DNA from 4 places in the Methylobacterium sp. Leaf106 genome. Region 2 is predicted to be linked to each of the others. Evidence: predicted binding sites of a transcription regulator. Region 2 holds the regulator's gene; each other region holds the start of a gene.

Region 1 (7,754 bases), on a different contig from region 2:
GCGCCCGCCTCAATGATTCCAATCTTCATCGCCGCCTTATGGCCAAGAGAGGGGATCGATGCGAGCCCTATGCCCTCAGATCCTACTTGATTGGATTTCTGAGCGAATACTCATGTCGACGTCGATCATCCGCCAAAGGCGATCGTCCAAGCAGACCGCCTCATCCTGAGGTGCCCTTTGCTGGAGCAAAGGGCCTCGAAGGAGCCCTCCAGAAACCAAAGCGATCCCTGGAAGGCTCCTTCGAGGCCGCTACGCGGCGCCTCAGGATGAGGTAAAGTCTTGGAAAAACGTCTCGATTAGCTCCTCAGATGACCGGATCGAGCGTGGTGACGGGAGCAGCCGCCACCGGCCTTGCCAGGAAATGCGAGGCGGCGACCGCGACCACCATCACGGCCAGGAAGATCGCGAAGATCATCGGATTGAAGACGACCAGGGCGATGAAGCAGATGCCGGCCATGGCCAGAGCGAAGGCGGGGGCGACGGGGAAGAACGGCGCCCGGTAGGGACGGGCGAGGTCGGGCTCGCTGCGGCGCAGCTTGAACAGGGCCGCCATGCTCATCCCGTACATCACCAGCGCGCCGAACACCGCCATGGTGACGATGCTCGCGGTGAGGGACTGGCCCGCGATCTCGATGAGGTTGTCGCTGTAGATGGCGGCGATGCCGACGAGTCCGCCGGCCACCGTCGCCACGTGCGGGGTCTGGAAGCGGGGGTGCACCTTGGCGAGGAAACCGGGCAGGTAGCCGGCGCGGCCGAGGGCGAAGATCTGGCGCGAATAGCCCATGATGATGCCGTGGAACGACGCCACGAGGCCGAACAGGCCGAGCCAGACCAGCATGTGCAGCCAGCCGCTCGACTCGCCCACCACCGTCTTCATGGCCTGGGGCAGCGGGTCGTTGAGGTTGCTCAGGGTGCGCCAGTCACCCGAGCCGCCGGCGAAGATCATCACGCCGAAGGCGAGGACGGTGAGCGTCAGCACGCCGGTGATGTAGGCGATGGGGATCGTGCGCTTGGGGTCCTTGGCCTCTTCCGCCGCCATGGCGACGCCCTCGATGGCGAGGAAGAACCAGATGGCGAAGGGAATGGCCGCGAACATGCCGCCGATTGCGGCGAGGCTGAATGTGGATTCACCGGCCCAGCCATGGGCGGCGAAATTGGAGAAGCTGAAGGCCGGGGCGACGACGCCCATGAAGACCAGCAATTCGGCCACCGCCAGGATGGTCACGAACAGTTCGAACGTGGCGGCGATCTGCACGCCGACGATGTTGAGGGTCATGAAGATCAGGTAGGCGCCGAGCGCCGCGTGTTTCGGGTCGAGGCCCGGAAACTGGACGTTGAGATAGGCGCCGATGGCCAGCGCTATGGCGGGGGGCGCGAAGACGAATTCGATCAACGTCGCATAGCCGGCGATGCAGCCGCCGATGGGTCCGAAGGCGCGCCGGCTATAGGCGAAGGGGCCGCCGGCCTGCGGGATGGCCGTGGTGAGCTCGGTGAAGCTGAAGATGAAGGCGACGTACATCGCGGCGATGAAGGTCGTCGTCACCAGGAAGCCGAGGGTTCCGGCGCTGGCCCAGCCATAGCTCCAGCCGAAATACTCGCCCGAGATCACGAGGCCGACGGCGATGCCCCAGAGATGGAAGGCGTTCAGGCCCTTATGCAGGCCGGTGGATTCGCTTTGCATGGTGGGTTCCCGTCATCGGCGAAGGCTGCCGTCGGGAATGGCCAAGCAAGAGTTTTGCCGCAAGAGAAATAGGGCGTGCGAAGCCCGTATCCGGCCTCACGCCGCCGTGGCGCGGGTGCGCAGGCGGGGCGTCTCCTTGGGGCGGATGTCCATGGCGTTGCCGCGCCAGACGATGGCGCTCTGCATCCAGGCGCTCGCCCACATGACGGGGAGGATCGCGTCGCGCAGGAGGAAGGCAAGGAGGAGCCGGGGAGAGCGGTGCCACCCGGCGCGGGCGGCGAGCGCGTATTCGGCCCCGTACCAGAGCATGGCCATGGCGACGACGCCGATCAGGACCGGAGCGTCCGGGACCGCGAGAGCCGCGATGGCGAAGGGAAGCACCGCGCCCGAGCCGATCTCGGGCGCGAAGAAATGCGGGAATGTCACCCGGCGCAGGCGCGCCCAGCGCACCTGCCGCGACCAGACCTCGCGGAACGTCCGAAATCCGAGGGGCTGGTCGAAGGGCGCGGCCACGAGATGCACCCGCTTGCCCGCCGCGCGCACGAGCTTGGTCGCCGCCGCATCCTCGGCGATCTCGGCGGCGAGCGCCCGGATGCCGCCCCGCCCGTCGAGGAACGGCTTGTGCCAGAGCATGCTCTTGCCCTGAGCGAAGCCGAGGCCGAGGCTCTCGCCGGTATATTGCCAACGCGCCTGGAGCGTATTGAGGAAGGCGCATTCCAGTTCGGCGAAGAAGCCGTGCGGCCTTGCGCCGATGGGCGTGGAGCAGACGAGGCCGGTATCGGGTCGCCACGAGGCTTGCAGCCGCTGCAGGTAGTCCGGCGGCATCAGGACGTTGGAATCGGCGAGCACCACCCAGTCGTGGCGGGCCGCCTCCCAGCCCCGCACGCAATTGTTGAGCTTGGGATTGTCGCTGATCCGCTCGTCGCCGACGATGAGCCGCGCCGGCACCGCCGGATGGGCCGCCATCAGGCGGTGCAGGAGCGGGACGATGGGATCGCGGCCATCGGCGACGCAGAAGATCAGCTCGTAATCCGGGTGGGCGAGATGGAAGCCGCGCTCCAGCATCTCCTCGCTGAACGCTTCGAGACCGCAGACCGGGCGCACGAGGGAGATCGGCGCGGCGCTGGGAAAGCTCGGCGTGCCGCGGTTGCGGCCGATGCGCCATGCGGCGATGGCGATGCTAAGACAATTGACCAGGGTCAGCGCGGCACAGAGCGAGAGCGCGACGATCGCGCCGGTCTCGATGCTGCCGATCATGCCGTGCTCCTCCGGGCATCCGCCGCCTGACGGAACCAGCCCCTGCCCGAGGCCGTAACAGGCAGGCTGTTTCAGTCGTATGACAGCAATGCGGAGTCGATCGGCTCCTCGTCGCAGGGAAGAGGCCGGTGTGACCGAGACGTGGCAGATCGCCGACGCGACATGATTCCACCCATCGTCGTCCACCCCGCCTATCAGGCCGTCCTGCCGGACGGGCACCGGTTCCCGATGCGGAAATACGGTCGCCTTGCCGAAACGCTGGCGGAGCTCGGCCTCGCGCCTTCCGGTTTCGTCAGGCCGGAGCCCGCCGATGCGGCCCTCCTGAAGCGCGCGCACCGCTCGAATTACGTCGATGCGGTCCTGTCCTGTTCGGTATCGCGGGAGATCGAGCGCGAGATCGGCCTTCCGGTGGATGAGAGCGTCGTCGCCCGCTCCTGTGCCTCCGCCGGCGGCACCCTCGCGGCGGCGCGGCTCGCGCTGGTCCATGGCCTCGCCGGCAGCGCCGCCGGCGGCAGCCACCATGCGCGGCGGGAGACCGGCGCAGGCTTCTGCGTGTTCAACGACGTCGCGGTCGCCGCCCTGGCGCTCCAGGACGAGGGCACGATCCGCCGGGCGCTGGTGGTCGATTGCGACGTGCATCAGGGCGACGGCACCGCCGATTGCCTCGCCGGCTCGCCGGACCTGTTCACCTTCTCGATCCACGCCGAGAAGAACTATCCGACACGCAAGATCCCCGGCGACCTCGATGTGGGCCTCGTCGACGGCGTCGACGACGCGGCCTACGCCGCCGTCCTCGGCGCGTATCTGCCGGGCCTCCTCGACGGGCTCTCGCCGGACATCGTGTTCTACAATGCCGGGGTCGATCCGCACGTGGACGACAGGCTCGGTCGCTTGGCCCTCACCGATGCGGGCCTCGCCGCACGGGATCGCTTCGTCGTGGGAGAAGCGCGCCGGCGCCGCATTCCCCTCGTGGCGGTGATCGGCGGCGGCTATGCCACCGATATCGACGCCCTGGCCGCCCGCCACGCCCTCGTCTTCCAGGCCATGGCCGCCCTCGCGTGAACCCCCGGTTGCAATCGGTTGTCGATAAGGCGGCCGCCCTTGGCGAGTCTGCCTATCTTGAGCATTTGCCCTCTGCCATGCTGCCGGGGGTATCCATACGCGCGATCGGTATGGATTAAGCATCGGCGAATGAACATGCGCATCATCTATTGCTCGGTTGTATTAATTGCGTCCCTTGCGCTTGGCGGCTGCAATCAAGGATTTAGCGATGCAGATATTGTTGCTGCAAAGAAAAATATTAAAGAAGAATTTGAGAAAAATGCCGGCTTAACCGTATCTGATGTCACATTGATAAAAGAAAGCAGCAACAAACTGACGGGATTTATGAAGGCAAGGTATATGGGTCATGAAATTATGAAGTCATGCTCAGCCACCATGGCTGAAAAGGGCGGCACATATCTTTGGAAATGCGAATAGAAAGGTATTTATATTCCGTAGCGCGCTGCGCGACGTTTCTTCGCACTACTTCGCACTATTATGTGCGAGGTGCATAAAAGCTGGTGTCTGAATGGGTATGCCCTCGCGGATCAAGGCGTCCCGCACGCTTCCGGCGGGATCTCGCCTTCGGTCACGCAGCGTGCCACCTTTTCGAGACCGTCGAAGAGCCGCTCCAACTGCGCGCCCTCCATGGAATGGAAGCCCAGCGTCCGGGAGATCAGCAGCCCCAGCGTCGAGAAAACCAATGCCGCACCGATTCCCGGACAGGTCTCGATCTTTTCCAGGGCGGCGAGCCGCTCGCTGAGGAAGGCGTTGAATCCGGCGAAGGCCTCGGGATTCTCCGCCGAGGCCAGGAGGAAGGCCCGCGGGAACCCCTCTTCCTCCGCATAGACCTGCCTCGCATGGGCGATCAGCGCGAGGGGGAGGGCCGAGGGGCCCGGCACCTGCTCCGCTTCGAGCTTGGCAATGCCCTCCTTGACCTCCTTCAGCTTGCGCTCGGCCATGGCCGTGATGAGCGCTTCCTTCGAGGAGAAATGGTGGAGGACCCCGCCCTTGCTCAGGCCCGCCTCGGCCGCCACCGCGTCGATGGTCAGGGTGCGCGTGCCCGCGCGACGGATCAGGCTTTCGGCCGCATCGAGGATGACGCTCGGCCGATCCTCCCGCCGTGTGCGCGGCTTCGCCATGTTCACACCCTAAAAACCGTCTGGACGGTCGGTAAGATAACCGATAGACAGGCGCTTCGATAGAGCTTTTGCGGGATGGGGTCACAGTGTCTGGTCCGACCATGTCCATTCGACGGTACCGAGGCGCCCGGACGGTGGCCTGCCTCGGCTTCGCCGCCCTGGCCTGCTTCCCGGCGCAGGCGAAGGACGAAACTGCCCAACCCGGCCCGACTTCCTCGAAAAAGAACCTCGCCACCGTCCGCACGGCGAAGGCCGAGCGCAGCACCATCGCGGCCGATCTCGTCTTCACCGGCGACATCCAGGCCCAGTCGCAGGTGAACGTGGCCTTCCGCAACAACGGCAAAATCGCCGTGCGTCTGGTGGAAGTGGGCGATCACGTCACCGCCGACCAAGTTCTGGCCAAGCTCGATCCGCAGGAGCAGCGGGCCAACCTCAACAACGCGCAGGCCGCGCTGACCTCCGCCGAGGCGCTGCTGACCCAGGCCAAGGTCAATTTCAAGCGCCAGGAGATGCTGCTCTCCAGCGGATACACCACGCGGCCGAGCTATGACGACGCCGAGCAGCAGCTCCGCACGACCCAGGCCTCGGTGGAATCCGCCAAGGCGGCCCTGGGCACGGCGCAGGAGCAGTTCTCCTATACCGACCTGAAGGCGGGCGTGGACGGCATCGTGCTCAGCCGCAGCTTCGAGGTGGGCCAGGTGGTCCAGGCCGGACAGACCGTTCTCACCATGGCCGAGGACGGGCCGCGCGACGCGGTGTTCAACGTGTTCGAGGCGGTGCTGGCGACCCCGCCCGAGAGCAAGCAGGTGGAGATCACCCTCCAGGCGGACCCGAAGGTGCGGACCGTCGGCACGGTGCGGGAAATCTCGCCGAGCGTGGACGCCGCCTCCGGCACCGTGCGGGTCAAGGTCGGCTTGAAGGACACGCCCGCCGCCATGTCCCTCGGGGCCATCGTCATCGGCACCGGCAAGTTCAGGCCGCAGACGGCCATCGTCCTGCCCTGGTCCTCGCTCTACCGCTGGGAGAACGGCCCCGCCGTGTGGGTGCGCGATCCGGCCAGCGGCAAGGTCGCCCCGCGCAACGTGACCATCGACCGGTATTCGCCCAACACCATCGCCCTGTCCGGCGGTGTCGAGCCGGGCGAGGAGGTGGTCGTCGCCGGCATCCAGTTCCTCCGGCCGGGCCAGACCGTCGCCGTCGCCGAGGAGATCGCCCGATGATCCGCTCCGGCATCCGCCTCGCCCTGATCGGGGTGGCCCTGTCCGGCCTCGGCGCCTGCCATGGCGCGGAGGAAGAGGCCGGACCGCCGCCGGTGCGGCCCGTGCTCTATACGGAGGCCAAGCCCGTCGACACCATCGTGTTCGGGCCCTTCGCCGGGTTCGTGGCCCCCCGATATCAATCGGAGATCGGGTTCCAGATCGCGGGCCGTATGATCGCCCGCGACGTGACGATGGGGGACGTCGTCAAGAAGGGCCAGCGCATCGCCGCCCTCGACCCCATCGTCACCCGCTTCGCTCTCACCCGCGCCGAGGCGGAGCTCGCCGATGCCACGGCGCAGGCGGAGAATGCCAACGCCACGGAGCTGCGGCAGCGGCGGTTGATCGCCAACGGCAATGTCAGCCAGGCACGGCTCGACAGCGCCGTTGCGAGCCGCGACACCGCCCAAGCCCGTCTCGCCCAGGCCCAGGCCAACCTGCAGAAGGCCCGTGACCAGATGGGCTATACCGAGCTGCATGCGGATTTCGACGGCGTCGTCACCGTCCGCAGCGCGGAGGTGGGGCAGGTCCTCTCGGCCGGGCAGGCGGTGGCGACCCTGGCCCGGCCCGAGGAGCGCGAGGCGGTGGTCGACATCCCCGAGGATCTCGTGGGCGCCATGCCGAAGGACGCGGTCTTCACCGTGGCGCTCCAGAGCGCCCCCGACGTGACGGCGACGGGCAAAGTCCGCGAGATCTCGCCCTTCGCCGACCAGAAGACCCGCACCCGGCGCATTCGGATGACGCTGCTCAACCCGCCGGAGGCGTTCCGCCTCGGCTCCACCATCACGGTCGGGCTCTCGCGCCACATGAAAGCGCGGTTCCAGCTGCCGGCGACGGCGGTGTTCGAGGCCGATGGTCGAAGCGCGGTCTGGATCGTGAACGAGGCCGGGGATTCCGTGTCCCGCCGCGACGTCACCCTGGCGGAACGAAACGACCAGCGCGTGTCCGTCACCGAGGGACTGAAACCGGGGGACCGTGTCGTCCTCGCGGGCGCACGCAGTCTCGGCGAAGGCCAGCGCGTCCGCCTGTCCGACAAGCCGCAATAGCTGCCGCCCCGCGCCAGGTTTAGAGCCGCGCCGACCCGAACAGCCTCACGCGAGAGCCGCCCGTGAAGAACTTCAACCTGTCCGAATGGGCGCTCGAGCATCGCTCCTTCGTCTGGTTCCTGATGCTGATCTCGATGCTAGCGGGCTTCCTCGCCTACGAGAAGCTCGGCCGCGAGGAAGACCCGCCCTTCGCCATCAAGACCATGATCGTGCAGGCGCGCTGGCCCGGCGCCACGATCAGCGACACGCTGGATCAGGTCACCGAGCGGATCGAGAAGGAATTGCAGCAGATCGACGCCGTCGATTTCAGCCGCAGCTACACCACGCCCGG
Region 2 (7,754 bases):
CACACTCGATTCGTTCTCCAAGGTGCTGACCTTCCAGGACGGCTGGCGAGACGGGCTGCTCCGTCATCGCCATCGCCGAATCGTATAACGCACGAGGCCGCAAAACCGTGCCGCCTCGTCCGGGCATCGGTCCACACCCCGCTTTCTCCCTGTCCCACACCGCTCATGCGGTCAACGGGTAGCCCCTGTCATCGATCTGTCATGGCTCCGTCATAGAGCCAGCATGATCGGGCGGGTAACGGTGCGCTGCAGCAGGATCGCTCTTGCAGCGCGGCACCTACAGCGCCCGGACAGATTACGGAGAGCCACCGTGAAACCCTTCCATTTCGCCCTCGCCATCGGGCTCGCCACCGCGCAGTTCGGCGCCGTCGCTCAGGCCGCCGACATCACCGGTGCCGGCGCGACCTTCCCCTTCCCGGTCTATTCGAAATGGGCGGAAGCCTACCGCAAGGAGACCGGCACGGGCCTCAACTACCAGTCCATCGGCTCGGGCGGCGGCATCAAGCAGATCCAGGCCAAGACCGTCGATTTCGGCGCCACCGACGCGCCGCTCAAGGGCCCGGCCCTGGAGAAGGACGGTCTCGTCCAGTTCCCCACCGTCATGGGCGGCGTCGTCACCGTGGTGAACATCGCCGGTGTCGAGCCGGGCAAGCTCAAGCTCACCGGTGAGCTCATCGCCGACATCTACGCCAACAAGATCACCAAGTGGAGCGATGCCAAGATCGCCGCGGTGAACCAGGGGCTGAAGCTCCCCGACTCGCCGATCACCCCGGTCTACCGTTCGGACGCGTCCGGCACGACCAGCATCTTCACCACCTATCTCAGCGCGGTCTCCGAGAGCTGGAAGAAGGAATTCGGTGCGGCCACCACGGTCAGCTGGCCCGCCGGCCAGGGCGGCAAGGGCAACGAGGGCGTCACCGCCACCGTCAAGCAGGTGCCGAACTCCATCGGCTACGTGGAATCGGCCTACGCCAAGCAGAACAAGCTCAGCTACGCGCTGATCCAGAACAAGGCCGGCAAGTTCCCGGCTCCCGACGACAAGGCGTTCCAGGCCGCCGCCGCCTCCGCCGACTGGAAGGCCGCCCCGGGCTTCGGCATCTCCCTCGTCAACCAGGCCGGTGACGATGCCTGGCCGATCACGGCGGCCACCTTCATCCTCGTCTACAAGGACCCGGCCGATCCGGCCAAGTCCGCCGACGTGCTGAAGTTCTTCGACTGGGCCTACAAGAACGGCGACAAGCTCGCCACCGACCTCGACTACGTGCCGCTGCCGGACAACGTCGTCTCCCTCGTCCACACCGAGTGGAAAGAGATCAAGGGCAAGGACGGCAAGCCCGTCTTCTAAGGCAGCCTTCCAGCTGAACTCCGAAAACCGCGCAGGCCCGGCAAAAACGCCGGGCCTGCGCCACGAGTGGACGCGGTGTTCCACCTCGCCACTCGCTACCTCGCACTATACGAGCCCTCAAGGTGAAGAAGCAGACGTCGGATGGCCGCCTTGACTGAACAGATTTCGCTGGCCCGCACGGGCTCCCCCGCTCGCAAGAAGCCGGGCGGCCTCGGCGACCAGCTCTTCCGCGCCGCCTCCTACGCGTCGGCGCTGCTGGTCCTCCTCTTCCTCGCGGGCATCCTGGCCTCCATCGCCTATGGCGGCTGGCCGGCCTTCAGGGAGTTCGGCTTCGGCTTCGTCACCTCCAGCGCCTGGAACATCGGCCAGGAGCAGTACGGCGCCCTCGTGGCCATCGTCGGCACCCTGGTCTCGGCCCTTCTCGCCCTCGTCATCGGCGTGCCGATCTCCATCGGCATCGCCGTCTACCTGACCCAGCTCTGCCCCGGCTGGGCGAGGAAGCCCGTCTCGATGACGATCGAGCTTCTCGCCTCGGTCCCGAGCATCATCTACGGCATGTGGGGCCTGTTCATCTTCGCCCCGCTCTTCGCCCATTACGTGCAGATGCCGGTGTCGAGCCTCGTCGAGGGGCTGCCCATCGTCGGCACGCTGTTCTACGCGCGGGTTCCCTCCGGCGTCGGCATCCTCACGGCGGGCATCATCCTCGCCATCATGATCGTGCCCTTCGTCGCCTCGATCACCCGCGACATGCTCGACCAGATCCCCACCGTGCTGCGCGAGAGCGCCTACGGCATCGGCTGCACCACCTGGGAGGTGGTCCGCCACGTGCTCGTGCCGCAGGCGTCCGTGTCGATCATCGGCGCGGTGATGCTCGGCCTCGGCCGCGCGCTCGGCGAGACCATGGCGGTGACCTTCGTCATCGGCAACGCCAACCGCCTGTCCGGCTCGATCTTCGATCCCGGCTCCACCATCGCCTCGCGCATCGCCAACGAGTTCAACGAGGCCGACGGCCTGCAGCTCAACTCGCTGATGGCGCTGGGCTGCATCCTCTTCGTCATCACCTTCGTCGTCCTGATCGTCGCACGCCTGCTCGTCCGGCGCGTGAAGGTCGCCTGAGCCCTCTGGAGCCCGAACCATGGACGCCGTGAACACCCTCACCACCAACGCAGCGCCGCCGCTCAAGGCCAGCCGCGTCCGGTCGAGCCGCCGCGTGGCGGACAAGCTGCTCATCGTCGGAAGCACCGTGGCGACGCTTATCGGCATCGTCGTGCTGGGCTCGATCCTCCTCATGCTCATCGTCGAGGGCGTGAAGGGCTTCTCGCCGCTGCTCTTCAGCGAACCGACCCCCGGCCCCGGATCGGAAGGCGGCGGCATCGCCAACGCCATCCTCGGCAGCGTGGTCCTGACCTTCATCGGCATCGTCATCGCGACGCCGGTGGGCGTCATGGCCGGCACCTATCTTGCCGAGTACGGCCGCAACTCGAAGCTCGCCGACGTGATCCGCTTCCTCAACGACATCCTGCTCTCGGCGCCCTCGATCCTGATCGGCCTGTTCGTCTACACCCTGATGGTGCGGCCGATGGGGACCTATTCGGGATGGGCCGGCGGCGTGGCGCTGGCCATCATCGCCACCCCGGTGATCGTGCGCACCACCGAGGACATGCTGCGCCTCGTGCCCTCGACGCTCCGCGAGGCCGGCGCGGCTTTGGGCGCACCGCCCTCCATCGTCATCAAGAGCATCACCTGGCGCGGTGCCAGCGCCGGCATCGTCACCGGCATCATCCTGGCGCTCGCCCGCATCGCCGGCGAGACCGCGCCGCTGCTCTTCACCGCGCTCAACAACAACAGCTGGTTCTCGCCCAACCTCATGGGCGGCATCCCGAACCTTCCGGTGATGATCTACCAGTTCGCCCTCTCGCCCTACTCGAACTGGCAGCAGCTCGCCTGGGCCGGCGCCCTCCTCATCACCGCCACGATCCTCGCCCTCTCGATCGTGGCCCGCTTCGTCATCAAGAGCGAGCGGGCGCGCTGACCCCGCGCCCCCGTCCCATCCAGCCCTCGACAAGGACACGCACCCGATGAACGCCGCTCCCGCGATCACGCAAGCTCAGCTGACCGGCCGTCACAAGGCCGACGAGCAGGCCCCCGTGCGCATCGCCGTGAAGGACCTGAACTTCTATTACGGCTCGTTCCACGGCCTGAAGTCGGTCAACCTCAACTTCCACGACCGCCAGGTCACCGCGCTGATCGGCCCGTCCGGCTGCGGGAAGTCGACCCTCCTGCGCACCTTCAACCGGATCTACAGCCTCTACCCCGAGCAGCGCGCCGAGGGGCAGATCCTCCTCGACGGCCAGAACGTCCTCGACGCCAAGGTCGATCTCAACGAGCTGCGCTCGCGCATCGGCATGGTGTTCCAGAAGCCGACGCCGTTCCCCATGTCGATCTACGACAACGTCGCCTTCGGCCTGCGCCTCTACGAGAAGCTGCCCAAGGCCGATCTCGACGTCCGCGTCGAGGAATCCCTGCGCAAGGCCGCCCTCTGGGACGAGGTTAAGGACAAGCTCAAGCAGTCCGGCATGGGCCTTTCCGGCGGCCAGCAGCAGCGCCTCTGCATCGCCCGCACCGTGGCCCAGCGTCCCGAGGTGATCCTGTTCGACGAGCCGACCTCGGCCCTCGACCCGATCTCCACGGGCCGCATCGAGGAACTGATCGAGCAGCTGCGCTCCGAGTTCACGATCGTCATCGTCACGCACAACATGCAGCAGGCGGCACGCATCTCGCAGTTCACGGCGTTCATGTATCTCGGCGAGCTTGTGGAGTTCGGCCCCACCACGCGGATCTTCATGAACCCCGAGAAGCGCCAGACCCAGGACTACATCACCGGCCGCTTCGGCTGAGCCCGCCGGGGCCGCGTTCCGCGGCACCGGACCCGATCCCGATCCTACGCGATGCAGGCCGCCCGAGGCGGCCTCGGTCGAGGAGTGCGAGCATGCCCAACCACATCGTCAGTTCCTACGATACGGAACTGGAAAACCTGCGCCGCTCGATTTCCGAGATGGGCGGGATCGCCGAGAAGATGATGACCGATTCCGGCAACGCCCTGGTGCGCCGGGACGTGCCCCTGGCCCAGGCGGTGATCGGCGCCGACAAGCGCCTCGACGCCCTCCAGCACGAGATCGAGGAGCGGGCGATCCTGCTCATCGCCAAGCGTCAGCCCCTCGCCATCGACCTGCGCGAGACGGTCTCGGCCATCCGCGTCTCGAACGATCTCGAGCGGATCGGCGACCTCTCCAAGAACGTCGCCAAGCGCGTGGTGGCCATCGCCGAGCAGATCCAGCCGCAGAAGATCGTCATCGCCGTCCAGCACATGGGCGACCTGGTGCAGGAGCAGCTGAAGGACGTCCTCGACGCCTATGCGAGCCAGGACGTGAAGGCCGCCCTCGACGTCTGGGAGCGTGACGACGCCATCGACGCACTCTACAACTCGCTCTTCCGCGAATTGCTGACCTACATGATGGAAGACCCGCGCAACATCTCGTTCTGCACGCACCTGCTGTTCTGCGCCAAGAACATCGAGCGGATCGGCGACCACACCACCAACATCGCCGAGACGATCCACTACCTCGTCACCGGCACGAACGAACTGGCCGAACAGGATCGCCCGAAGAACGACGCATCGAACTACGCCACCGTGTCGTTGCCCGCCAGCGCCTGACCGTCCCTCCGGTCGGGCCATTCCGGCACGATCGTCGCGCGGCCGTCCCGTGCGTGACGGGACGGCCGCCCTCACCCTGAAAACACCCGCATGAGTACGCGCATCCTGATCGTCGAGGACGAGGAGGCCCTCACCCTTCTCCTCCGCTACAACCTCGAGGCGGAGGGCTTCGTCGTCGACACCGCCGCCCGCGGCGACGAAGCCGATCTGCGCCTTCAGGAGCAGGTTCCCGACCTCGTCCTCCTCGACTGGATGATGCCCGGTCTCTCCGGCATCGAGTTGTGCCGCCGCATCCGCGCCCGGCGCGAGACCGAGCGGCTGCCGGTCATCATGCTGACGGCGCGCGGCGAGGAGGGCGACCGCATCCGCGGCCTCGGCACCGGCGCCGACGATTACATCGTCAAGCCGTTCTCGGTGCCGGAACTGCTCGCCCGGGTCCGCGCGCTCCTGCGCCGGGCCAAGCCGAGCCACGTGGCGGACCTGCTCATCGCCGGCAATATCGAACTCGACCGCGTCAGCCACCGCATCCGCCGCCAGGGCCGCGAGATCCATCTCGGCCCCACCGAGTTCAAGCTCCTCGAGTTCCTGATGCAGAGCCCCGGCCGGGTGTTCTCGCGCGAGCAGCTCCTCGACGGGGTCTGGGGCCACGACGTCTATATCGACGAACGCACGGTGGACGTGCATGTGGGCCGCCTGCGCAAGGCCATCAACCGCCCGCGCCAGAGCGACCCGATCCGTACCGTGCGCGGCTCCGGCTATTCCTTCGACGAGATGTTCTCGACGGACGAGTGAGAGCGGGTCCGGCTTCGCGCCGCTCCGCCTGGAACGAGCGCCCGGATCTCGACGACGGGAGGTCGCCGCGGCTGCGGGCTGCCACCGGGCAACGAGGCCGGGAGTTCGACCCCGGAACTCTTTACGGGCCGCTTCGGCATGATCTCGGGGGCACCATGGGGCCTGAACGTCCGAGCAGCCCTGGCCGAATGAGTCTCATTCGGCCAGGGCGTGTCGGGACGCTTACGCCAGCAGGAAATCGAGGTGCGTCAGCGTCGCCTTATCGTGGTTGTCGATGATGGCGAACTGGACCACCTTGGCCGTGGTGCCGCTGCCATCGGCGTCGTAGGACAGGGCACCGGTGTCGCGATTGTAGAGAATGCGGTCGTCCGCATCGATCTTCGCGCCGGTCACACCCAGGTCCTTGAACGCCGCCGCGAGGTCATCGGCCGAGAGCGCCGCGAAGATGCTCTTCGAGAGCTGGATCGTGTCGATCCCGGCCGAGAAATCGGTGATGTGGTCGATATTGGTCGCGCCGAGCTTCGTGCTGAACACGAAGGTATCCTCGCCCGCCAGACCCGTCAGCGTATCCGCCCCGAGGCCACCGTCGAGATGGTTGGCGCCGGCATTGCCCTTGAGCACGTTGAGGAGCGTGTTGCCGGTGGCGTTGAGGTTGCCGGTGCCAGTCAGCGTCAGGTTCTCCACGTGGGAACCCCCTAGCGAGAAGGACACCGACGCCTTGACGAGGTCGATGCCGGTGCCGTCGCTCCCCTCCACGGCTTTGTCGCGAATGTTGTCGACGATGTAGGTGTCGGAGCCGGCACCGCCGATCATCGTGTCCGCGCCCGTCTTACCGTCGAGGACGTTGACGCCGGCATTGCCCCTGAGGACGTTGTCGAGCGAGTTGCCGGTGGCGCTGAGATTCTCGGTGCCGGTCAGCGTCAGGTGTTCCACGTAGGAACCCCCGAGCGAGAAGGACACGGATGCCTTGACGAGGTCGGTGTCACCGCCGCCGCTCACTTCGACGGCTTTGTCGCCGATATTGTCGACGATGTAGGTGTCCGATCCCGCGCCGCCGGCCATGATGTCGGCGCCGGCCTTGCCGTCGAGGAGGTTGGCGGCGGCATTGCCGGTGAGAGTGTTGGCGAGAGCGTTGCCGGTGCCGTTGAGTGCAGCCGTGCCGACTAGCGTGAGGTTTTCGACGTTGGCCGCCAAGGTCAAGCTGATGGACGAGCGGACGGCGTCGATGCCGCGATCGGCCGCCTCGACGACAACGTCGCCGGCATTGTCGACGACATAGGTATCATTCCCCGCATACCCGGTCATCGTGTCGGCGCCGCCCTTGCCATCGAGGAGGTTGGCGCCGTTGTTGCCGACAAGCGCCTGAGCGAACTCGTTGCCGGTGAGGTTCATCGCGCCCGTGCCCGTCGCTTTCGCCGTGGCCAGGGTCTCGATCGCCTGTCCGGCGGCGAGGACGTAGCTGACGCTCGTCTTGACGGTGTCCTGCCCGGCATCCTTCGCTTCGAAGACGCGATCGCCGGATTGATCGACGACGTAGGTGTCGTTGCCGGCCTCGCCGTACATCCGGTCCGCACCGAGATGACCGTCGATGTCGTCGTTGCCGGCGCCGCCGTGGATCGTGTTGCTCATGACGTTGCCCGTGAGACGGTCGTTGAACCTGCTGCCTTCGAGGTTCTCGATGCTCAGGAGGCGATCCTTTTCCGCCCGGATCGTCGTTATGACGGGAGGGGGGGTGACGATGCCTCCGGGGCCCTCGCCGGGGTAAGGGTCCGGTTGGAACACGGTCACCTTTTCGGGGACGATCTCCTGCCAGCCCTGCAAATCGAGGGAGACGGTCACGCCAACGGTCGCCGACTTGTAGCTCGCCGTGTCGCTGCCGGCGCCGCCATCGAGACGGTCGTT
Region 3 (7,754 bases), on a different contig from region 2:
GCGGCCCTGCGGCCCCGCCGCGACCTGGCTGCGCGCGCGCTTCGCGGCGGAGCGGATCGGCCCCGTCTCGCGGGACGGACAGACGGGCTGACGGGGAGGGCCGGGCAGACCTTCCCGCTCAGGTCGTCGCGCCGCCGATCAGGGCCCGGCGCAGGCGGCCGGAGACGGCGTCGATAATCGCCACGGTGATGAGGATCATCAGGATCAGGAAGGCGACCTGGCGCAGTTCGAGGACGCGGATCAGCTCGGTCAGGTACTGGCCGATGCCGCCCGCGCCGACGATGCCGATGATGGTGGCCGAGCGGGTGTTCGACTCGAAGAAGTACAGCACCTGACTGCCGAGCACCGGCAGCACCGCCGGGATGAGGCCGAAGCGGATGCGGTGCAATTCGGCGCCGCCGGAGGCGGAGACGCCCTCGCCGGCCTTGCCGTCGACGGTCTCGACCGCTTCGGAGAACAGTTTACCCAGCGCCCCGACATCCGCGCAGGCGATGGCAAGCGCACCGGCGAAGGGGCCGAGCCCGACCACGTTGATCCAGATCAGCGCCCAGATCAGCACGTCGACGGAGCGCACCACGTCGAGGCCGCGCCGGACGGTGAAATGCACGAAGGGATTGGGCACGACGTTGCGGGCGGCCAGGAACGCCACGGGAAACGCCAGGATCGCCGCCGTCAGCGTCCCGATGAAGGCGATGCCGAGGGTCTCGGCGAGCGCCTGAAGGAAGGCCCAGGCTCGCCCGCCGGTCTCCGGCGGCAGCATCATGAGGCTGAACTCGCCGAGGCGGCCGAGGCCATTGAGAAGGCGGGCGGCGGAGAAATCGAGGCGCACCAGCGCGTAGCCGGACAAGGCGACGAGGGTGGCGAGGGCGAGCCCCGCGAGGAGGCGGGCGCGCCAGGCCGGGCGGAAGCTTTCGGGAAAGCGCCGGCGCAGGGAGGCGATCTCGGCCGGATCGATCTCGGGACCGGTCATCGCAGGCTACCCAGGAGTTGGTGGCGCAGGCGCTCGGTGCCGAGGTCGATCGCCATCACGGTGAGGATGATCAGGACCAGGATCGCGCTGACGTCGGCGTAGTAGAAGTTGCGGATTGCCACGAGGAGCTCCTGCCCGATGCCGCCGGCGCCGACGAATCCCATGACGCCCGCGCCCCGCACGTTGATCTCGAAGCGCAGCAGCCCGTAGGAAACGAAGTTCGACAACACCTGCGGCAGCACGGCGAAGCGCAGGGTCTCGATCCGGCCGGCCCCGGCGGCGGTGAGGCTCTCCACCGGCTTCATGTCGATGTTCTCGACGACCTCGGAGAACAGTTTCCCCAGCGCCCCCGTGGTGTGGATCGCCAGCGCCAGCACGCCCACCATCGGCCCGAGGCCGAAGGCGATGACGAAGAGCAGCGCGAACACGATCTCGGGCACCGTGCGGCAGAATTCGAGCCCGCGCCGCACCAGGAAACAGGCCGTCCGGCTGCCGGTCACGTTGGCGGCGGCGGAGAAGCACAGGAGGACGCCGCCGATGGCCCCCAGTAAGGTGCCGAGATAGGCCATCAGCAGGGTCTCGCCGAGGAGAGCCAGCCATTTCGGCCAGCCCCAGTACCATTCGGCGAGGTCCCCCGGCAGGTTCGCCAGGGTCAGGTGGGGCAGGATCTGGGCGATGTAGTCGGTGAACCGGCCGATATTGGCCGCGAGCACCAGGGGACGCACCTCGGCGGCGTGGGCGGCGAGCCCGGCGAGGACGACGATCACGGCGAGGCCGGCCCAGGTCCGGCGCCGGGTCGCGGAGACGGCCGCGTCGTAGGCCCCCGCCAGGGCGGAGGCCCGGTGCGGGGGCAGAGGCGTGATCCGCTCAGGCATCGGTCGTTACCGGCGTCGCCGCGTGGATCGGGACAGGTCCGGTCAAGATTTGCGGCGCTGGTCGTCGTTGAACTTCAGCATCTCGATGATCGGCTGGTAATCCTTCAGGGTCACGGCGGTGAAGCCCTGGTCCTTGCCGTCCGAGAGCCGGTCGAACGCCGCCTTGTCGGCCGTCGGCATCGCCACGAGGGCGTCGCGGATCTTCGCCTTGAGGTCGTCGGGCAGGCTCGCCAGCATGGCGAAGGGTCCCTCGGGCAGGAAGTCGGACTTGAACACGACCCGGAAATCGGCCTGCGTCAGGGGCGTCCCGTCCGGCTTCTTGAGCATGCCCTTGGCCGCCATGCGGGTCACCATGGTGTCGGTATCGGTGTTGTAGAGGTTAGCGGCCGCATCCACCGTGCCCTGGACGAGGGCGAGGACGGCGTTCTCATGGCTGCCGGCATAGACGGTCTTGCCGAAATGCGCGTCGACCGGGTGGCCGGCCTTGTGCAGGAAGAAGCGTGGCGCCTGGTTGCCGGAGGTGGAGTTGGGGTCGACCAGGGCGAGGTTCTTGCCCTTCAAGTCTTCGATCGTCTTGTAAGGGCTGTCGGCGCGCACGTAGATCACCGAGTAGTAGCCCGAGGCGCCGGTGTCGTGCTTCTGGTTGACGATGGGCTCGATCTTGACGCCGGTCATCACCGCGCGGGCGAAGGAAGCGGGACCGTAGAAGGCGAGCTGGGCATTGCCGGCGCGCTGGCTCTCGATCACGGCGGCGTAGTCGTTGGCGATGCGCAGCTTCACCGGCACGCCGAGGGTCTTCGACAGGTAGGCGGTCATCGGCGCGTAGCGATCGGTGGTGCCCGACGCGTTCTCGGCCGGAATCACCGCCAGGGTCAGCTCGGGATAGGCCGCCTTCCAATCCTGCGCAGCGGCCGGGACGGCGAGGAGGGCGAGCGCGAGGGCTCCGGCGAGGGATCGACGGGTCAGCATGGGGATCTTCCGGATGGGGTGGTGAGGAATCAGGCGACGAGGGCGGTGGGATAGACCCGGGGCGGCGCCGACGCGGCGGGGGCGTCGAGGACCTCGCCGGCCTCCAGCCCGTAGAGCTGGCGGGCGACATCCTCGGTGAGGTCGGCGGGCGCGCCGTCGAACACGAGGCGTCCGTCGGCGAGACCGACGAGGCGGTCGCAATAGCCGCGGGCGAGGTCGAGGGAATGCAGGTTGCACAGCACGGTGATGCCGTGGCGCCGGTTGGCCTCGGCGAGCGCGTCCATGACGATGCGTGTGTTGCGCGGGTCGAGGGAAGCCACGGGCTCGTCGGCCAGGATCAGGTCCGGGGCCTGCATCATCGCCCGCGCGATGGCGACGCGCTGCTGTTGTCCGCCCGAAAGCTGGTCGGCCCGGTGGCAGGCGAAGTCGCCCATCCCGAACTCGTCGAGGGCGGCCAGCGCGAGGGCGCGCTCGCGCTCGGACCAGAGCTTGAACAGGGAGCGATGCCGGGGAACCTCCGAGAGCCGGCCCATCAGCACGTTGCTCAGCACGTCGAGGCGACCGACGAGGTGGAACTGCTGGAAGATCATCGCACAGCGCGCCCGCCAGCGCCGCAGGTCGCGGCCACGCAGGGCCGTGACGTCGAGGCCGTCGAACAGGATGCGGCCGCCCGTCGGCTCGGCGAGGCGGTTGATCATCCGCAGCAGGCTCGACTTGCCGGCGCCCGAGCGCCCGATGACGCCGACGAACTGGCCGCGGGGAATGGCGATGGAAACGCCGTCTACCGCGCGGCGGTCGCCGTAATGGCGGGCGAGACCTTCGAGGATCAGCATGCGGGGGTCCAGTGTTTCATGTCGAACGCCGGTAGACCTACTCTGCACGACAGAAGAATGACTATTCTCCGGCTAACCAATTGTTGGAACTATTATGCCTCGCCCTCGTGACGCTCCAGGAAAGCTTCGATCGACAGGGAGCGGAAGTCCGGCAGTGCCCGGCGAAGGCGCGCATGGTCCCAGTCCCACCAGGCCAGCGCCTGCAGGCGCTCGGCGACCGCCTCCGGGAACCGGCGACGCACGACGCGGCCGGGGTTACCGACCACGATGGTGTAGGGCGCGACATCCCGCGTCAGGATCGTGCCCGCCCCGACCACCGCCCCGGTGCCGATACTGCGACCGGGCAGGATGACGGCGCCATGACCGATCCAGACATCGTGGCCGATGGTGACGGGTAGGGCGCGGCGCCGGGCGAAGAAGGCCGGCTCGTCCTCCTCGCCCGGCCAGTAGGCGCTGGCCCGGTAAGTGAAATGGGATTGGGAGGCCCGCTCCATCGGGTGGTTGCCGGGGTTGATCCGCACATGCGAGGCGATGGAGCAGAACTTGCCGATGGTCGTGTAATTCACCTGCCCGTCCTCGACGATGTAGGAATAGTCGTCGAGGCTCGTCTCGCTGAGGCGCGTGCGGGCGCCGACCTCGGTGTAGCGGCCGAGGCGGCACCGGGAGAGTTCGGCGGTCGGGTGGACGGCCGGTTCGAGGCCGAGGCGATCGGAGACCATCGGGGTTTCCTTCAGGGCGAGAAGGGCAGGCGGCGCAGGAGGCGGAACGGCGCCGTGCCGTCCTGGACGACGACGCTCACCGCATCGATCACCAGGTCGGGCAGGTCCGCGGCGGCCTCGGCCAGCAGGGGCAGAGCGGTCGCGCGCTCTTCCGGGGCAAGGCGGCCGGTCAGGGTCATGTGGAAGCGGAACGTCTCGAACACGTGCGGGTAGCCCCAGCGCTCCAGCAGCGCCCGGCCCCGGGGATCGAGGCGCTCGGGGCGGCGGCGGGCGCGCTCAGAGGGGGTGAGGGGCGCGCGCAACGGATCGAGGGCGCAAACGCACTCGGCCGCGAAGAGGCCGAGAGAGGGCGGGGGCGCCTCCGGCACCAGGGCCATGAAATCCCCGAGGCCGGCGACCCGCAGTGGGCCGACGGACAGGGGGCTCCGGTGCGCCGCCAGGGCCGCGGCCGCATGGAGGAGATCGGCTTCGGTCGCGTCCGGGGCGAGGCGCATCGGCGCCTTCAGGGTGGCGTGGAACCCGTAGACGCGCGGCTCGGCCGTGTTGGCCGCGAGGATGGCCCGGAGCGCGTCAGGACCGGGCGCCGGGCCGGCTCCCAGGATCGCGTCGCCGAAGGCGGCGAGCGCCGAACTCGGAGCAGGGGTGAAATACAGGGCGTATCGGGCAAGGTCGTCCAAAGGAGCTTTTCCTCGGCTGCGCGCGACGGGCCGAAGACCTCATAGGTCGTCGCCCGGACGGTGATATGACAGGCCGGATGCCGAAGAAGAGAGGTCCGCCGTGGCCTGCCAGGCCTGATACTTCGTCACATGGGCGGTCGGGTAGCCAAGAAGGACAACCTGTGCTGGTCTGCAACCTTGACCGACGACAGGAGATCGAGGACGACCCGACGCGCGATGCACAGTCTCAGCGTAAGTCTCTCATCGTGAAAACGGCTGCCGCCTTTAGCGACAGGGCGAGGCCGCGCCTGGAGCGGACCGAACTCGCCGAACGGGTCTTCCGGCTGGCGCCGGGCCGTCGGCTCGTCGTCGTCGACATCGGTTGCGACGGCATCGCCCAAGCCCTCACCGCCGATGACGATCACGCCCGCGGCGCGTTCCTGCTCGTCACCGACGATCTGCGAACCGGTGCGGCGGTGCTCGACCGCCTCCTCGACGATCTCGCCGATCTCGCGCTCAGCCGCTGGCCGCATTGGCATGGGCGGGATGACGGCGGCCTCGCGGACACGGATCACTCTTTCGATCCGATCGTATCCGGTCCCTGGCTCAGGGCGGCACGGCGGCGGGCCGGCGCCGGCCACCCACCCCGGTTCCGCGAAGCCGCGCGGGAAATCCAGCTCGTTCAGCTGCTGCACGCGATCGACCCGTCCGGCGTCGTCCTGATCGGCGAGATCAATCCCGCATCGCCGGCCCGCGCCGCGCCGGTGATCGAGGCCCTGGAATGGTGCATGGGCCATGGTGCGGCCATCGTCATGGCGCTGCCGGCTTGGCCGCCCGATTCCACCCCCTACGATCGCATCCTCTACGGCGCCTGCGAGATCGCGGGCGAGCGTCCTTCGGTCGCCGAGCGCTTCCTCCCGCCGCGTTCGAAGGCCCATCCCGCCAGCGCGATCGAGCAGCGGGTGGAGACGGCCCTGCAGCAGGACGCCGAACTGCGCGGTCTGTTCTGCTGCAACGAACCCGTGCCCGTCGGCGGCTGGGGGCAGCCGCCGCGGGTCGACCTGCTCTGCCGCGCGCACCGCATCGTGGTGGAACTCGACGGACCCGAGCACCGCAGCGCTGCGAGATACGCCGACGACCGCCACCGGGACTATACCCTGCTGACGGCGGGCTACCTCGTGCTGCGGATCACCAACGAGCAGGTCGAGGCCGATCTTCGACGGGCCATCGAGAAGATCCGCTCCGTCGTCCGGCTCCGCAGCCTACCGATAGACGCGACATGAGGGGTTCGATCCGATGAGCCAGACGCCGACGCCGAAGCAGGCGCTGATCCTTTGGTGCCTGCTGGGCAAGCACGGCAGTGCCCTGCAGAGCGAGGTCGTGCCCAAGGTCGACGCCGCCGATCGCAGGGCATTGGTCTCCGGCCGGTACCTCTCCGAGGAGAAGCAGGGTCGCTCCATCCGGCTGACCGTCACGGACGGGGGCTGGAACTGGGCAGGCCAGCACCTGCGCGACCCGCTCCCTGCGAATTTCCGCGTCCTGCAGGACTGGCTGGAGCGGATCGACCGGCATCTCGCCACGACCGGCGAGACGCTGGCCGGCCTCATCGGCACGCCGGCGACGCCCGGGCCACGTCCTGCCGAGTCCCCCTCTGCCGAGTCCCTCCCTGCAAAGCCCACACGCAGCCGCACCGCAAAGGCGGCACCACCGGGTTCGGCAAAGCCAAGGAAGCTCACGAAGAAGCAGGTGCGCGCCCGCATCGAGGCCGCCTATCTCGCGCTCACGGAGGGGCAGAAGGCACAGGCCGTGCGCCTCAGCGCGCTGCGCGCGCATCTGAGCGAACTCGACCGCGCCACCGTCGATGCCGGGCTCGCGGCCATCCTGGCCGGTGATCCGACGGCGCGGCTGAGCCAGCTCAGCGATCCGAAGTCGCTCTCCGCCGATGAGCGCGAAGCGGCGTTCAGCCCGGCGGGCGAACCGTTCCACTTCATTTGGATCCAGTCATGAGCGACGCCCTCGACGCCCTGCGCCGGGTCGATTTCGATTGGGTGCGCACCCTCGACAGCGTGTGGCTCGACGTGGAGCCGACCGGCGGCCCGAACGATGCGCTCCCGCCCGGGATCATCGCGGATCTGCACAGGGAGGCGCCCGGTTCTGCCTCCCGCGCGATGGGGCGCGTGCTCATCGGCCCGTCGGGCGTCGGCAAGACGCATCTCGTCGGGCAACTCAGACGGGAGGCCTGGCGCTCGGGCAGCTGGTTCGTGATGCTCGACGTCCTCGGCCTGTCGGAGTTCTGGCGCAGCGCCGCGCTGAGCTTCCTCACCGCCATGCTGCATCAGATGCCGGACGGCCGGCGCCAATCCGACGCCGTGCTGGCCGGGGTGGCGCGCCAGTTCAAGGTCGAAAGGCATGTGGAGGAGGCATTCAACACCCCCGACGTCGACACGCGCAAGATCGTCGTCCTCCTCGTCAAGGCGTTGATGAGCGTCGACATGGGGAGCGCGCTCAAGCACCAGGACGTGTTCCGCGCCCTGTGTCTGCTGCGCTCGAACGATTTCGGCGCCGTGGGCCTCGCCCATGCATGGCTGCAGGGCTACGACGCCGACCCGGTCGCCCGCGCCGAACTTGGGTTTCTCCGCCCGCCGCCCACGCCGAAGGAACTCGTCGAGGGCATGTCGTGGATCATGAGCCTGAGCGGTCCGATCCTGGTCGCCGTCGACCAGATCGACGGT
Region 4 (7,754 bases), on a different contig from region 2:
GGAACTGTATCTTTCACCGCCGGATTAGTTCGGGCACACGAGGCTCAAGACAGAGATGCGTTGGGCGGCCGGCTTCGGGTTGAGTCCACGCCACGAAGGGTGACGAGATCATGCGCTGGGAAGATTTCCGCTCTTCGGACAATGTCGAGGACCGCCGGGGAGAGGGCGGCGGAGGCGGTGGCGGCTTTCCCGGTGGCGGCGCCGGCGGGCTCGGCATCGGCACGATCGTCATCCTCTGCATCATCGGCTGGGTCACCGGCATCAACCCCGCCATCCTGATCGGCGGCGCCGAGCAGATGAGCGGCGGCGGACAGCCGCGCCAGGAACGGGTCGACCCGCAGACACAGGCGCAGCGCAACACCAAACCTACGGACGAAAGCGGACGCTTCGCGGCCGCGATCCTCGGCAACACCGAGGATGTGTGGAAGGAGATTCTGCCCAACCAGACCGGTAAGCAGTACCGCCCCACCGGCATGGTGCTCTATAAAGGCGGTACGCGCAGCGGCTGCGGCTCGGCGCAGGCGGCCATGGGGCCATTCTATTGCCCGCTCGACAAGAAGATTTACCTCGACACGTCGTTCTTCAAGGAGATGGAGCAGAAGTTCGGGGTGAAGGGCGATTTCGCCTATGCCTATGTCATCGCCCATGAGGTCGGCCACCACGTCCAGGACGAGCTCGGCATCCTGGGCAAGGTCCAGGGTCGCCAGCAGGCGGCATCCAGCAAGGTCGAGTCGAACCAGCTCTCCGTTCGCGTCGAGCTGATGGCCGATTGCCTGGCGGGCGTCTGGGCCAAGAACTCGAACGACAAGTACAACTCCCTGGAGCCGGGCGACATCGAGGAAGCCATGCAGGCGGCCAGCGCCATCGGCGACGACAAACTTCAGAAGCAGTCCCAGGGCTACGCCGTGCCGGATTCCTTCACGCACGGTTCGTCCGACCAGCGGATGCGGTGGTTCATGACAGGTTACAAGAGCGGCCAGACCAAGTCCTGCGACACTTTCAGGGCGGCCCGGAACTGACCCAGCGCCGGTAAAGCAACCTGTCGCGGCATCGCGTCCCTCCCGACCGACTTCGGAAAGAGGCCATCGCGCGTCAGCCGGAGCGGTGGAGCACCCAAGGGGTGGCGGGATCGACCTGCCGCCCCATTCGCGGCTAGAACCGGTCGGTACCGCCGAGCCGAGAGCCGTCAGCCATGGTCGCCGCAGACAAGACCCGTAGCTTCATCCCGCTCTCCATCGCGGTGCTGACCGTCTCGGACACCCGTGTCGCCGAGGACGATCGTTCCGGCGACACGCTGTGCGAACGGCTCGTCGCAGCCGGGCATAGCCTCGCCGGCCGCGCCATTGTCCCCGACGAGGTCGCCGCGATCCGCGCTCAGGTGGAATCCTGGACGCGGGACCCGGCTGTCGACGTGGTGATCACCACGGGCGGCACGGGATTCACCGGACGCGATGTGACACCCGAAGCGATCGAGCCGCTGTTCGAGAAGCGGATGGACGGATTCTCGGCGGTCTTCCACCGCATCTCCTACGACAAGATCGGGACGTCAACCCTGCAGTCACGAGCCACGGCGGGGCTCGCGAACGCCACCTTCGTGTTCGTCCTGCCCGGTTCACCGGGCGCGTGCCGCGATGCGTGGGACGGCATCCTCGCCGCGCAACTCGACTATCGGCACCGGCCCTGCAACTTCGTCGAGATCATGCCGCGCCTGGACGAACACCTGCGGCGCGGCGCCTCGATCCCGGTCTGATTACCCTCGGTTCAGCCGCACGTTCACCCGCCGGGGATGCAGGCGGGTCGAGAAGACGGCGCTCGCGATGAGGCGGTCCCGGCGTACGAGGTCTCCGGCGCGCGGCGTGCGCACGCCGATGACGGACTCGCCCTGTGCCGCAAGGCGCGACGGCAACCCCGCATGGGGTCGGCGCAGCCGCCCGAGGACCATCTCCGGCCGGGCGGTGCCGATGAACCGATCGATGGTGCGGATCCAGCCCTCGGCCGGCACGTCACCGGCCTCGAGGCACAGGACCCATTCCCGCCGCGCGGCCCTCGCCCCCTCCGACCAGGGCGGCGTACCGCCCGAACGGACGACGAAGGTCGCGCCCGTGGCCTCGGCCACGGCATCGATCGCAGCATCATGGGCGGGGGCGATGATGACCGCGTCGCCGACGAGCCCGGCGGCAACACCCTCGACGAGAGCCCCCAGAGTATCGGCGAGCTGGTCGACCGCATCGGGGCCGACCGGCATCGCTACATGGATCAGAGCCGAAATCATGCGCGCGCATACCGTATTTTCGGCCCGGAGAAAGCCGGATGGCGCCGAAACAACGACGAGAACCCGCGCCTCGCAGGCATAACCCGTCGATTGCTCTAAAAAAGGGCAGGGACATCCTGAATGTTCCTGATATGTTCGCGACCCGAACGGAGGGGTATCGCGCGACGCGCCGGGCGTCCCTGCGTCACGTCGTCGAAACGGATGGGGAGCAAGGCATGCGGCAGGATGGCAAGATCGATTACCTCGAGTTGCCGGGCGGTGAAATCGACCGGGTGAAAGCCTTCTACGGGAACGCTTTCGGCTGGAGGTTCGTCGATTACGGGCCGCGCTATGCCGCCTTTGACGAGGGACTCGATGGCGGGTTCGATGCCGACGCGGCGAAGGCGGTGCCCTTGCCCGTACTCTATGCGCAAGATCTCGAAGCGATGCAGGCACGGGTCGAGGCGGCGGGGGGCACGATCGTGGCGCCGATCTTCGCTTTTCCCGGCGGTCGCCGCTTCCATTTCAAGGACCCGGCGGGAACGGAACTGGCTGTGTGGTCCGAGCGGTGAAGGCCGGTGGGCACGGGGGTGACGAGGCGTTCGACACGCGCGACCGGCGGCTTGGGGGGAGCACCCTGTCGGCGGATGCGAGAAAGGGGCGGGGGGCCACGGCCAATCCCTGCGGTCGCTACGAACCGGCCCGGCGGGAGGCCTTCGACGACGGTTGGGTTTCGGATGATGCCGCCCAGCGCCTGCGCACCGAAGACCGGCCCGAGCACGCACGCACCATCCTGACGCGGAATACGTCACCGGACCTGCCGTTCGATCGCTCGATCAATCCCTATCGCGGCTGCGAGCACGGATGCGTCTACTGTTTCGCCCGGCCCAACCACGCCTATGTCGGCTTGTCCCCCGGCCTCGATTTCGAGACGAAGCTGTTCCACAAGGCCAACGCGGCCGAGTTGCTGGAGCGCGAGCTCTCCGCGAAGGGCTACGTCCCGCAGACGATCGCCCTCGGGACGGCCACGGACCCGTATCAGCCGATCGAGCGAGACCATGGTATCACCCGCGCCGTGCTCGGCGTCTTGGCGCGCTTCCGCCATCCCGTGGGGATCGTCACGAAATCGAACCTTGTCGCCCGGGACATCGACATCCTGGCGCCGATGGCGGAGCTCGGTCTCGTCAAGGTGGCGATGTCGGTGACGACCCTCGACCCTGTCCTGGCCCGCCGGATGGAGCCGCGCGCTCCCCATCCCGACCGGCGCCTCGAAGCGATCCGTCAGCTCAGCCGCGCGGGCATCCCGGTCATGGTGATGATGGCCCCGGTCATCCCATCGCTGAACGACCACGAGATCGAAGCGGTGCTGGAGCGGGCGCGGGAATGCGGTGCCGTCGAGGCCCGCCATGTCCTGCTGCGGCTGCCGCTCGAACTCGACGACCTCGTGAACGACTGGTTCGCCGAGCATTATCCGGGGCGCCGGCGGCACGTGATGTCGCTCGTGCGCGAGGCCCGTGGCGGCAAGGCCTACGATGCGACCTTCGGCCGGCGGATGACCGGCAGCGGCGCCTATGCCGATCTCATCGCCCAGCGCATGCGGCTGGCGAAGCAACGCCTCCGCTATGCCGATGAGCGCATCTCCCTGCGCACGGATCTCTTCGATCCTACAGCGGCGTCCGGGGCACAGCTCAGCCTGTTGTGACGACAGCGGGGAAGGAAGCGAAACGCTTGGTGAAGCTCACCCGGTGATGCGCGGAGCGGCCGAGGCTCGCCAAACCGGCGAGATGAGCCGCGGTGCCATAGCCAACATTGCGATCCCAGGCATAGGCCGGATGACGGCCGGCCAGAACCCGCATGAGATCGTCCCGCAAGGTCTTGGCGACGATGGAGGCCGCCGCGATCTGGGGCACCAGCCGATCGCCGCCGATCACCGCCCGGCACGGCAGGGACAGGCCGGGGATGGCATCGCGCCCATCCACGGCCACGGGCGCTTCGAGGCCGAGCTTCTCCACCGCTCGCCGCATGGCGTCGAGGGTCGCCGCGCGGACGTTGATCCGGTCCACGAGTTGCCGTGACCCGGCCGCCACCGCCACCTCGGCATGTTCGCGAATCAGAGGCGTCAGGCGCTCGCGCGTTGCCCGGTCGAGCTTCTTGCTGTCGTCGAGGCAGGCCAGCACGGAGGCCGGGAACACGGCAGGATTGAACCAGACCGCCGCCACGACCACGGGGCCGCACAGGGCACCGCGCCCGACCTCGTCGCAGCCGATGAGCGCGGGGAGGGTGCTGGCGACGGGGTCGGCGAATGGTTTGGTCATTGGACCATTGGATATACCTCACCCAAAGACCGGTCACTGGGATTTGGGTGAGAAACGTGTGTGAGCGTGGCCGAACTCTCTGGACGAGGAGGCCGGAAGGTCATCGCCACGGCTTCGGGCTACACCGCAGCTGCCGCCCGGAACGCCCGGCGCCGGGGCGTGGGAAGACCTGTGCCGTGAGCCAGCGAAATGTTGGTGAAGAACTGGCGCGCGCTCTCGCCCCAGGTGTAGCGCAGGGCCTCTGCGCGGCAGCGCTCGCGGGGGATCGACAGGGCGGCGAGCGCCGCCTCGCGCAGGTCGGGTCCGAGGATTCCGGCACCGGTTCCGCCGATGACGTCGAGGGGGCCTGTGACCGGATAGGCCGCCACGGGAACGCCGCAGGCGAGGGCTTCGAGCAGGACGATGCCGAACGTGTCGGTGAGGCTCGGGAACACGAAGACGTCCGCTGCCGCGTAGATGCGGGCGAGCGCCGCGCCGGTCAGGGTGCCGAGGAAGCGGGCCTTTGGATACAGGCCGGCGAGGCGTGCCCGGTCAGGGCCGTCTCCGACCACGATTTTGGTACCCGGCAGGTCGAGATCGAGGAAGGCCGAGACGTTCTTCTCCACCGCCAGCCGGCCGACGAAGAGAAAGAACGGTCCGGACAATCCGACCAGGGCATCGGGCGGGACGTCATCCGGCCCAGCGGGGCGAAAGAGGTCCGTATCGACCCCCCGCGTCCAGCGCATCAGGTTGCCGAATCCGCGTGAGGCGAGGTCACGCTCGAGGGAAGGGGTCGAGACCATCGTCCCGCTCGCCGCGCCGTGAAAGCGCCGCAGCCAGGCGTAGCTCCAGCTTTCGGGAACGGGCGCACGGGCGGCGAGGTATTCGGGAAAGCGCGTGTGATAGCTTGTGGTGAAAGGGCGACCATGGGCGAGACAATAGCGCCGGGTCGCGTAACCGACGGTCCCCTCGGTGGCCACATGGACATGAGTCGGGGCGAGATCCGACCATAGGCGCGCGATTTTGCCCTTGGTCGCATAAGACAGCCGAATCTCCGGATATCCCGGAAGCGGCACCGAGGCGAAGTCCTGATGGGTCAGGAACACGGTCTCGAAGCCGAGCTCCTGGCCCGCCGCCGCCATGTTCTCGAGAGAGCGGACGACCCCGTTGACCTGCGGGTGCCACGCATCGGTGGCGATCAACAGCCTCACGCGACAGCCCGCGCCGGACCGACGGTGACCGCGCTGCGCTCCGCTTCTTCCGCGGCGGCCCGCGCCCGCAACACGCTCGGGTAATGCAGCACCTCCATGGTGCCGTCGTAATGCTCGACGATGGCGGTGCAGGATTCCACCCAATCCCCGGTGTTCAGATAGGTCAGCCCGGCGATCTGCCGGTGCGCGGCATGGTGGATGTGTCCACAGATGACACCGTCCGCGCCCACGCGCTTGGCCTCCGCGCTGAGCAACTCCTCGAACTTTCCGATGAAATTGACGGCGTTCTTCACCTTCAGCTTCGCCCAGGCCGACAGCGACCAATAGGCGAGGCCGAGGCGACGCCGGATCGTGTTCAGATGCGTGTTGATGAAGAGCGCGAACGTGTAGGCCCCGTCGCCCAGGAAGGCGATCCATTTGGCATGCCGCACGACCATGTCGAACTGGTCGCCATGGATGACGAGGTAGCGCTTGCCGTCCGCGGCGACGTGGATCCGGTCGTCCACCACCTCGATCCCGCCGAACGTCATGCCGAGATAATCGCGCAGGAACTCGTCGTGGTTGCCGGGGATGTAGATCAGCGTCGAGCCCTTGCGCACTTTGCGCAGCAGTTTCTGCACCACGTCGTTGTGGCTCTGCGGCCAGAACCAGCCCGATTTGAGCTGCCACCCGTCCACGATGTCGCCGACGAGGTAGATCTCGTCGGCATCGTAATCCCGCAGGAATTCCAGCAACAATCCTGCCTGACAGCCCTTCGTGCCCAGATGCATATCGGACAGGAAGAGCGTCCTCACGCGGATCGTCTTCTCTGTATCTTCGCCCACGACCCACTCCGAACGGCTTCGGTGCATTGAGCCAAACCGGATTCCCGTATCAGTTTGATGACGTGCGCTGTCTCGCCCCGTGGCTCGCCTTGCAATGCGACTACTTCAACCGCATCGCGCGGATGTTGCACTGCGCGACAAATTTTTTGAGTGGCCGGGAAGTTTTTTGCGTTTTCCTTCGGTGGCGAACCCCGGCATAGTCCCGATCAAGGTGACCCACCGGATCGCGCTGGAAAGCGCGTGTCCGGAGCCCATGCGAGGCGGAATCAAGGTTGCCGACGAGGTGAGAAACGACGTCCAAGGCCCTGGGAGTGTGCGGTATTCGCGCGCCCCGGCCAACGGAGAGAGGCTTGATCCAGTCGAAGGCAGTCACGTCGAGCGCTCCGGAACTCGCAGTCATCGGTGATGGCACGAGGCGGGCCTCGCGCCTTCCGCCGACGATCGTGGACCGTGCCTTCTCCTCCAGACGGACGCGCGGCAGCCGGGCCTCCTGGCAGCGCCGCCGTTTCTTTCCCGAAGCTTAGGAACCGTCCCGGCTGCCCATCAGGCCGGATCGCGACCTCGGACCACCGTATTCGATCCCAGCGTCGCACGATGCGTGCGCGCGAACCGAAGAAGAACCGGAGACACAACATGGCGGCAACGAGACGGCCGGGTCGGAACCATCTGTTCGTTCCGGGCCCCACGAACATCCCCGACCGCGTCCAGCGGGCGATGATCGTTCCCTCCGAGGATCACCGTTCGGTGGATTTCCCGACGCTGACCAAGCCCCTGTTCGAAGAGACCAAGGCCGTGTTCGGCTCGACCGAGGGCACGATCTTCCTGTTCCCGGCCTCGGGTACCGGCATCTGGGAATCGGCACTGACCAACACCCTGCATCGCGGCGACACGGTGCTGACCTCGCGCTTCGGCCAGTTCAGCCACCTGTGGATCGACATGGCCCAGCGTCTGGGCCTGAACGTGATCGTTCAGGAAGAAGAGTGGGGCACGGGTGCGAACCCGCAGCGGATCGAGGAGGCCCTGCGCGCCGACACGAACCACGAGATCAAGGCCGTCATGACGGTCCATAACGAGACCGCCACCGGCGTCACCAGCGACATCGGTGCCGTGCGCAAGGCGATCGACGCGGCCGGCCACCCGGCACTTCTCTTCGTCGATGGCGTGTCCTCGATCG

What was found. The regulator PhoB, encoded in region 2, activates phosphate uptake and scavenging genes when phosphate is short. The targets are predictions, from matches to a motif close to TGTCATNNANCTGTCAT.
Region 1: ASF34_RS14390 (ceramide glucosyltransferase) is a predicted target of PhoB. The motif match lies at 3,007-3,023, and genes of this name have one in related genera.
Region 3: ASF34_RS05975 (DUF1045 domain-containing protein) is a predicted target of PhoB. The motif match lies at 5,098-5,114, and genes of this name have one in related genera.
Region 4: ASF34_RS03575 (UDP-2,3-diacylglucosamine diphosphatase) is a predicted target of PhoB. The motif match lies at 6,627-6,643, and genes of this name have one in related genera.

The regions. Positions count from the first base shown of each region.
Region 1 is NZ_LMNB01000023.1:561,434-569,187, forward strand. Features, by position in the region: gene ASF34_RS14380 (glutamine amidotransferase-related protein) at 1-29, opposite strand, end outside; gene eat (ethanolamine permease) at 305-1,681, opposite strand; gene ASF34_RS14390 (ceramide glucosyltransferase) at 1,778-2,938, opposite strand; gene ASF34_RS14395 (histone deacetylase family protein) at 3,101-4,000, shown strand; gene ASF34_RS22810 (hypothetical protein) at 4,136-4,417, shown strand; gene ASF34_RS14400 (TetR/AcrR family transcriptional regulator) at 4,528-5,121, opposite strand; gene ASF34_RS14405 (efflux RND transporter periplasmic adaptor subunit) at 5,223-6,341, shown strand; gene ASF34_RS14410 (efflux RND transporter periplasmic adaptor subunit) at 6,338-7,423, shown strand; gene ASF34_RS14415 (efflux RND transporter permease subunit) at 7,486-7,754, shown strand, end outside.
Region 2 is NZ_LMNB01000012.1:625,577-633,330, forward strand. Features, by position in the region: gene ASF34_RS10665 (hypothetical protein) at 1-3, opposite strand, end outside; gene pstS (phosphate ABC transporter substrate-binding protein PstS) at 311-1,345, shown strand; gene pstC (phosphate ABC transporter permease subunit PstC) at 1,487-2,461, shown strand; gene pstA (phosphate ABC transporter permease PstA) at 2,481-3,377, shown strand; gene pstB (phosphate ABC transporter ATP-binding protein PstB) at 3,424-4,242, shown strand; gene phoU (phosphate signaling complex protein PhoU) at 4,335-5,060, shown strand; gene phoB (phosphate regulon transcriptional regulator PhoB) at 5,151-5,852, shown strand; gene ASF34_RS10700 (calcium-binding protein) at 6,075-7,754, opposite strand, start outside.
Region 3 is NZ_LMNB01000004.1:85,996-93,749, forward strand. Features, by position in the region: gene ASF34_RS05945 (LysR family transcriptional regulator) at 1-91, shown strand, start outside; gene phnE (phosphonate ABC transporter, permease protein PhnE) at 119-970, opposite strand; gene phnE (phosphonate ABC transporter, permease protein PhnE) at 967-1,845, opposite strand; gene phnD (phosphonate ABC transporter substrate-binding protein) at 1,888-2,814, opposite strand; gene phnC (phosphonate ABC transporter ATP-binding protein) at 2,844-3,647, opposite strand; gene ASF34_RS05970 (DapH/DapD/GlmU-related protein) at 3,740-4,366, opposite strand; gene ASF34_RS05975 (DUF1045 domain-containing protein) at 4,378-5,043, opposite strand; gene ASF34_RS05980 (endonuclease domain-containing protein) at 5,289-6,305, shown strand; gene ASF34_RS05985 (hypothetical protein) at 6,319-7,029, shown strand; gene ASF34_RS05990 (ATP-binding protein) at 7,026-7,754, shown strand, end outside.
Region 4 is NZ_LMNB01000001.1:720,862-728,615, reverse strand. Features, by position in the region: gene ypfJ (KPN_02809 family neutral zinc metallopeptidase) at 111-1,019, shown strand; gene moaB (molybdenum cofactor biosynthesis protein B) at 1,193-1,750, shown strand; gene ASF34_RS03600 (hypothetical protein) at 1,751-2,272, opposite strand; gene ASF34_RS03595 (VOC family protein) at 2,488-2,823, shown strand; gene ASF34_RS03590 (PA0069 family radical SAM protein) at 2,820-3,953, shown strand; gene ASF34_RS03585 (ribonuclease HII) at 3,940-4,566, opposite strand; gene ASF34_RS03580 (glycosyltransferase family 4 protein) at 4,686-5,756, opposite strand; gene ASF34_RS03575 (UDP-2,3-diacylglucosamine diphosphatase) at 5,753-6,580, opposite strand; gene ASF34_RS03570 (aminotransferase class V-fold PLP-dependent enzyme) at 7,214-7,754, shown strand, end outside.